3 regions of the Pseudomonas gebzensis genome follow, and region 3 is predicted to be linked to each of the others. Evidence: riboswitches for the same ligand, from Rfam matches in the RefSeq annotation. Region 3 holds a riboswitch; each other region holds the start of a gene.
The links. A riboswitch is a leader RNA that binds a small molecule or an ion and turns the genes downstream of it on or off. The one in region 3 is predicted to bind cobalamin.
Positions count from the first base shown of each region.

Region 1: another riboswitch for cobalamin. It lies ahead of SJI00_RS21445 (ABC transporter substrate-binding protein); the one in region 3 lies ahead of SJI00_RS12985 (CbtB domain-containing protein).
Region 2: another riboswitch for cobalamin. It lies ahead of cobO (cob(I)yrinic acid a,c-diamide adenosyltransferase); the one in region 3 lies ahead of SJI00_RS12985 (CbtB domain-containing protein).

Region 1 covers NZ_JAXQNS010000014.1:2,677-4,931, reverse strand. The annotation lists gene SJI00_RS21450 (acetyltransferase domain-containing protein) at 1-650, shown strand, start outside; cobalamin riboswitch at 678-930, shown strand; gene SJI00_RS21445 (ABC transporter substrate-binding protein) at 1,057-2,064, shown strand; gene SJI00_RS21440 (FecCD family ABC transporter permease) at 2,067-2,255, shown strand, end outside.
Region 2 covers NZ_JAXQNS010000002.1:102,679-104,933, forward strand. The annotation lists gene SJI00_RS04540 (PQQ-dependent sugar dehydrogenase) at 1-316, opposite strand, end outside; cobalamin riboswitch at 802-1,006, shown strand; gene cobO (cob(I)yrinic acid a,c-diamide adenosyltransferase) at 1,129-1,740, shown strand; gene SJI00_RS04550 (cobyrinic acid a,c-diamide synthase CobB) at 1,737-2,255, shown strand, end outside.
Region 3 covers NZ_JAXQNS010000006.1:68,053-70,307, forward strand. The annotation lists gene cobW (cobalamin biosynthesis protein CobW) at 1-497, opposite strand, end outside; cobalamin riboswitch at 597-779, opposite strand; cobalamin riboswitch at 1,018-1,254, shown strand; gene SJI00_RS12985 (CbtB domain-containing protein) at 1,349-1,534, shown strand; gene SJI00_RS12990 (CbtA family protein) at 1,558-2,241, shown strand; gene SJI00_RS12995 (cobalamin biosynthesis protein) at 2,225-2,255, shown strand, end outside.

The DNA.
Region 1 (2,255 bases), on a different contig from region 3:
CGCCCCTGCACGTGCTGTGGGCGATCCTGCATGACCGTGGCTGGCTGGACGTGTCCGAGCACATGCGCTTGCGCACCTCCTACCCGGTGCTGCCGTGGATTGGCGTGATCGCCCTGGGCTACGCACTGGGGCCGTGGTTCGCCCGCGCTGCCGATGCCAGCGTGCGTCAGCGCCGACTGCTGATCGTCGCTGTGCTGGCGCTGCTGGCCTTCATCGGCCTGCGCGTGCTCAATGGCTACGGTGAGGCGCCGTGGAGCAGCTACCCCAGCGCGCTGCAGACCTTCATGAGCCTGATGAACATCACCAAGTACCCACCGTCGCTGTTGTTCCTGTGCCTGACGCTCGGTTGCGGCCTGTTGCTGCTGCGCGGTTTCGAGCGGGCCGGCCAGGCACGCTGGATCGGTGTACTGGCAGTGATGGGCGCAGCCCCGATGTTCTTCTACCTGCTGCACCTGTATGTGCTGAAGGTCGCCTATGTGCTGTGCGTGGCGGCGTTCGGCCTCAATCACGGGCAATACTTCGGCTTCGACAGCATGGGTGCGGTGTGGCTGTGTGCGGTGCTCCTGGCCGCCGCGCTTTATCTGCCAGTGCGTGCTTTCGCCCGCCTCAAGGCACGCCGGCGCGACATTGCCTGGCTCAAATACCTGTGAAAAGGTTCCCTGGCCTGCGGGTGATGGTCTACCATGCCGCCCGCCGGTTTCCCCTCAGGAATTAATAGGGAATTCGTGGCCCGCTCGATCGCGCGGCCAAACGAAACTGCCCCCGCAACTGTAGGTGCCGAGCCTGCTCCATCGATGCCACTGGATACCTGGCGCTGGTCGAACGCTTCTGCGCAGCTGCAGATCGCTTTCGCACAGAGCCTGATCCGGGAAGGCTGGAGCCAGGCCATGACGCACCAGTCAGGAGACCTGCCGGCACACAATCACCGACCGGCGGGGTGTCCGGGACGGCCATCGGCACCCTGTTCAGGGTGGCGCCGCTTGCCTTCATGCAAGGGGTGCCGACGATGCCTGTCCGTGCGCGCGGCCCGCTGCACCACGATAGGAGATCGTCTTCATGCTTCGTTTCGCCGCCCTCATTGCAGGCTTGGGCCTGTCTGGCCTGGCCCAGGCCGCCGCCACCCACTATCCGCTGACCGTCGACAATTGCGGCAAGCCGCAGACCTTCGCCCAGGCGCCACAACGCGCCGTGACCATTGGCCAGGCCGGCACCGAAATACTCTATGCCTTGGGCCTGGGCGAGCGCCTGGCCGGCACTTCGCTGTGGTTCAACGACGTACTGCCCGAATACAAGGCGCAGAACGACAAGGTCGAGCGCTTGGCCTACAACGACCCAAGCTTCGAAGCCGTGGTCGGCAAGCGCCCGCAACTGGTCACGGCGCAGTTCGAGTGGATGGTCGGTGAGCACGGCGTGGTGGGCACACGCGAGCAGTTCCACGAGCTGAACATTCCCACCTACCTGCTGCCTTCGGACTGCGAGGGCAAGGACAACCTCACCGGTGCCGACGGCACGCGCCTCCAGCCGTTCCAGATCGACACCCTCTACAAGAGCGTCAGCCAACTGGCCGAGATCTTCGACGTGCAGGCGCGCGGTGAAGCGCTCAACGCCGACCTGCGTGGCCGGCTGCAGAAGGCCAAGGCTCGGTTGGCCGACAAAGACCTGTCCAACACCAGCGCACTGTTCTGGTTCTCCAGCGCAGACCTGGACATCGACCCCTACGTCGCAGGCCGGCAGGGCGTGGCCGACTTCATGCTGCAGACCCTCGGAGTGCGCAACGTGGTCGAGTCGCACGAGGAATGGCCTACCGTCGGTTGGGAAACCCTGGCCAAGGCCAACCCAACCTGGCTGATCATCGCGCGCATGGACCGCCGCCGCTTCCCGGCAGACGACTACCAGAAAAAACTCGAATTTCTGCGTACCGATCCGGTGGCCAAGCACCTCGACGCTGTGAAGAACGACCGCATCATCATTCTCGACGCCGACGCCATGCAGGCCGGCATCCGCCTGTTCCGTGGGCTGGAGACGCTGTCTGCTGCGTTCGCCAGCGGTAAAGCGGCGCAGTGAGCATGCGCGTACTGCCCGCCTGCGCCCTCGCCGCCCTGGCGCTGATGGCGGCCGTGCTGGCCGGGATCAGCATCGGCGAAACCGCTGTGGCGCCGCAGGTGGTGTTCCAGGTGTTGGCCAATCACCTGTGGCAGGCCGGTTACCCGATCGACCCGATCGATGCCGGCATCGTGTGGAACTACCGCCTCCCC
Region 2 (2,255 bases), on a different contig from region 3:
GCAGGCCGGCGCTGTCATCGGGCTTGGGCGGCGCATTGGTTTCGGCCACCAGCACGTCGCCGTTGGGCAGCACGTACAGCCAGCGCGGGTGGTCGAGGTCTGTGGCGAAGGCCTGGACCTGCGTACCCTTGGCCGCCACCGGCTTACCGCCGTTGGGCCAGCCGATGGCGGGGGCAATGTTGACGGTGGGGATCAAGGTCTTGTTCGGTGCTGGTAGTTTGGGTGCCGGGCCCATACCGTCAGACACCTGCAGCCGGGCAGATTCGCCGCAGGCGACCAGGCTGGTAGTCAAGGCAAGAAGCAAACCGATACGCATCTGGAACATGCACGAACCCTCCGCAAATGGGACACCGCTTCAAAATCAGAGGCCGCCGGGGAGGGTGTAGTTCAGTTGCGATGGGTGCCCTGCCAGTGCCCGGCGCCGGGATCAGGCCGGCTGCGCGGGCCATCGCGGCAGTCGGCGCTCCTACTCCGTAGGCTCGAGCAGTAGTCCAGGCTGGACTCGAGCCGCAGCAACCTGTAGGCGCGAGCTCGCTCGCGAAAAACGCCCAGGCACCGCGCTGTGTCAGGTGTTCGCGTCAATGTTGAGGTCCATCGCAAGCGAGCTCGCGCCTACAAATTGGACTCGAGCCGCAGTTCAGGCTTGAGCCGCAGCAATCTATAGGCGCGAGCTCGCTCGCGAACAGCCGACCTGGCACAGGCAGCACGGGCTGCTCTGTCAACCTCCTCTGGCGCCTGGCGCCGCCTAGAATCACTGCGCTCACCACCCACTTCATTGACGCTCCGAGTGCAACCCTCTAACCTTCGCCGTTTGTTTCAGGTGCCCCATGGACATGCTGCCAACGGGGTGAAACTGGGAAGCCGGTGGGTGCGTTGCACGCACGAATCCGGCGCTGCCCCCGCAACGGTAGGTGAGTCAGGCCTCGCGCAAGCACAACGCGCACAAGGCCGCTGGGCCAAGGCCCCGCTCACGAGCCCGGAGACCGGCCTGTCACTGCCTAACGGCATCACGGAGGGTGATGCGCGGTGCTCCGTGGCCTCGGCCATGGCTGCTGCGCGCCCCTGTGCCTGCCTGCCTTATCGACCTGTCGGCGCTCGCTTGAAGCGCCACGGCCCGCGGAGACCCCCATGAGCGAATCCCCCGAGCGCGACGAGCGCCACCTGGCGCGCATGCAGCGCAAGAAAGCGGTGATGGATGATCGCATCGCCAACTCCCCTAACGAGTGCGGCCTGTTGCTGGTACTGACCGGCAATGGCAAAGGCAAAAGCAGTTCGGCCTTTGGCATGCTCGCCCGGGCCATGGGCCACGGCATGCGCTGCGGCGTAGTGCAGTTCATCAAGGGCCGCAACAGCACCGGCGAAGAGCTGTTTTTCCGACGCTTCCCCGAGCAGGTCAGCTACCACGTGATGGGCGAGGGCTTCACCTGGGAAACCCAGGATCGTCAACGCGACATCGCCGCCGCCGAAGCCGCGTGGGCTGTCTCCAGGCAGTTGCTGCAAGACCCGACCGTGCAGTTCGTGGTGCTCGATGAACTGAACATCGCCCTCAAGCACGGCTATCTGGATCTGGACCAGGTGCTCAGCGACATCCAGGCCCGCCCGCCCATGCAGCACGTGATCGTCACCGGTCGCGGCGCCAAGCCCGAGTTGAACGAGCTGGCCGACACCGTGACCGAGATGGGTGTGCTCAAACATGCCTTCCAGGCCGGAATTCGCGCACAAAAGGGCGTTGAGCTGTGAGCGAACCGCGTCACTGCCCGGCGGTACTGATCGCGGCGCCGGCTTCTGGGCAAGGCAAGACCACCGTCACTGCCGCCTTGGCGCGGCTGCACCGCAACCTCGGCCGCACGGTGCGGGTATTCAAATGCGGCCCCGACTTTCTCGACCCGATGATTCTCGAACGCGCCAGTGGCGCGCCGGTGTATCAGCTCGACATGTGGATGATCGGCGAAGCCGAAAGCCGCCGCCTGCTCTGGCAAGCGGCCGCCGAGGCCGACCTGATCCTCATCGAGGGCGTGATGGGCCTGTTCGACGGCACGCCTTCCAGCGCCGACCTGGCCCGGCATTTCGGCGTACCGGTGCTGGCGGTGATCGACGGCACGGCCATGGCCCAGACCTTCGGCGCCCTGGCCCTGGGCCTGGCGCACTACCAACCCGACCTGCCGTTCGCCGGCGTGCTGGCCAACCGGGTGGGCAGCCTGCGTCATGCACAGCTGCTCGAAGGCAGCCTGACGCAAGGGCTGCGCTGGTACGGC
Region 3 (2,255 bases):
TGGTCGAGGTTGGGGTCGAGCTTGCGCTGTGCGTCGACCTGATCGGGGAAGGCGGCAAAGGTGCCCGCTGCTACCGCCGGGCTGTCGACCACGGTAATGACGGCATCGACGGTGCAGGCGTTGCGGATTTCCGGCCACTGGAAGGCCTGCACCAATGGCTTGGGCAGGGCCAGGCCGCTGGTTTCGATGAGGATGTGGTCGAGGTCGCCACGGCGCGCGACCAGCTCACGCATCACCGGGAAGAACTCTTCCTGCACGGTGCAGCACAGGCAGCCATTGGCCAGTTCGTACACCCGGCCCTGAGCTTCTTCTTCACTGCAGCCGATGCTGCATTGCTTGAGCAGATCGCCATCGATCCCCAGCTCGCCGAACTCGTTGACGATGACCGCGATGCGCCGGCCCTGGGCGTTGTCGAGCATGTGCCGCAGCAAGGTGGTTTTGCCCGAGCCGAGGAAGCCGGTGACGATGGTAACGGGGAGCTTGGCCAGTGTTTTCATGTCTCAGTGCCCTTGGCAGAAGGCGCGGGCATGCAGGACGACCGCCCGCGACCAGAACGGCCGGACGTGCTCGCCACCGGATCACCCCGCCCGGTTGATAGTCGAATGCGTGTCGAGGCAGGTCATCTGGCTCGCACCGCAGCGTTGAACGGCGCCTGCTGCGCGTGCGCAGTGGCCATGCCGATCGGCTTCGGTACATACAGTTGCGGGGGCAGCCGCGGCTTGAACCGCGTTCCCCTCTTCGGCATGGCCAAAGGCTCGCGCGCTGCGCGCAGACGCCCTGGGGCCGTGCCTAGCCCAGGGAAATGACTCCCCAGGAACCTCAAAGCGGCAAGGCTACGCAGTGCCCTGCATGGGGTCAACCGCTGGTGGTGATTGACGGGGAAATACGCCGCATGATTTGCTTGGCGCCTCTGTAAAGCCTTGTTACTTGTTCACGCGGTGTTGAAAACGCTCTGGGGCATCTTGCCTGTGCTGTTTTCGGCCGGCCTGGCTGCGTGCCAAGACTGTGCAGAGCGTGCCAAGCGCACGTGCCTCAGGTGCCCCTGACGGGGTGAAACGGGAAACCGGTGCGTCGCGGTCTGCAACAGCAGGCCAGACAAGGCCGGTGCTGCCCCCGCAACGGTAAGCGAGCTGAGCGTCCAAGTAGCCACTGCGCCTAAGGTGTGCCCTTCAAGCGTGGGAAGGTGGACGCGTGGTACAAGGCGCCTGGCGCCTGCTCGCCAGCCCGGAGACCGGCCTGTCGCATCGATCAACCCCCGCGGTGGGCGGGCGCGGTTGCAGGCACCTGACGCATTCGCGCCCGGGCCCGCCGCGCGTGGCCTGCCGTTTTCCCAGCCGAGGATTACGTCATGCCCGTCACCAGCGCCAAACCTGCGATCACTGCCCCAACCACCCTCAGCCAGCGCCTGACCCTGGCCATCGGCGCCAGCCTGCTGGGCCTGTGCCTGGTGTACTTTGCCGGCTTCTCGCACATCGAAGCGGTGCACAACGCCGCCCATGACACACGGCACAGCGCCGCCTTCCCCTGCCATTGATCCCTCACCTCGAGTACGCCCGCATGATCACTCGCATCGCCCGTACCGCTGGGTTCAGCGGCTTACTTGCCGCGCTGTTGCTGACCTTGCTGCAAAGCCTGTGGGTCAGCCCGCTGATCCTCAAAGCCGAGACCTACGAAAACGCCGCGCCCGCCGCTCACGCTCACGCCGAGACGACCACGGCCCACCAGCACGCCGCCCAGGCGTGGGAGCCGGAAGATGGCTGGCAGCGCGTACTGTCTACCACCGGCGGCAACCTGGTGGTCGCAGTGGGCTTCGCGCTGATCCTGGCGGCGCTGTACAGCCTGCGCGAGCCCGATCGACTGGCCACCGGGGCCCTCTGGGGCCTGGCCGGCTTTGCGGTGTTCTGCCTGGCGCCGACCCTTGGCCTGCCGCCGGAATTGCCGGGCACGGCCGCCGCCGACCTGGCCGAGCGCCAGAGCTGGTGGATCGGCACGGCCGCTGCCACCGCTGCGGGGCTGGCGTTGCTGGTGTTCGGCCGCTCGTGGCTGTTCAAGGGGCTGGGCGCGGTGCTGCTGGTGCTGCCGCACCTGATCGGCGCGCCGCAGCCAGAGGTGCATGAAAGCCTCGCCCCGCAGGCGCTGCAAGCGCAGTTCCAGATCGCCTCCTGGCTGACCAATGCAGTGTTCTGGGTGGCCCTGGGGTTGTTGAGCACCTGGCTCTACCGCCGTGCCGCTCGTGCCTGAAGCCGATCCGCAGC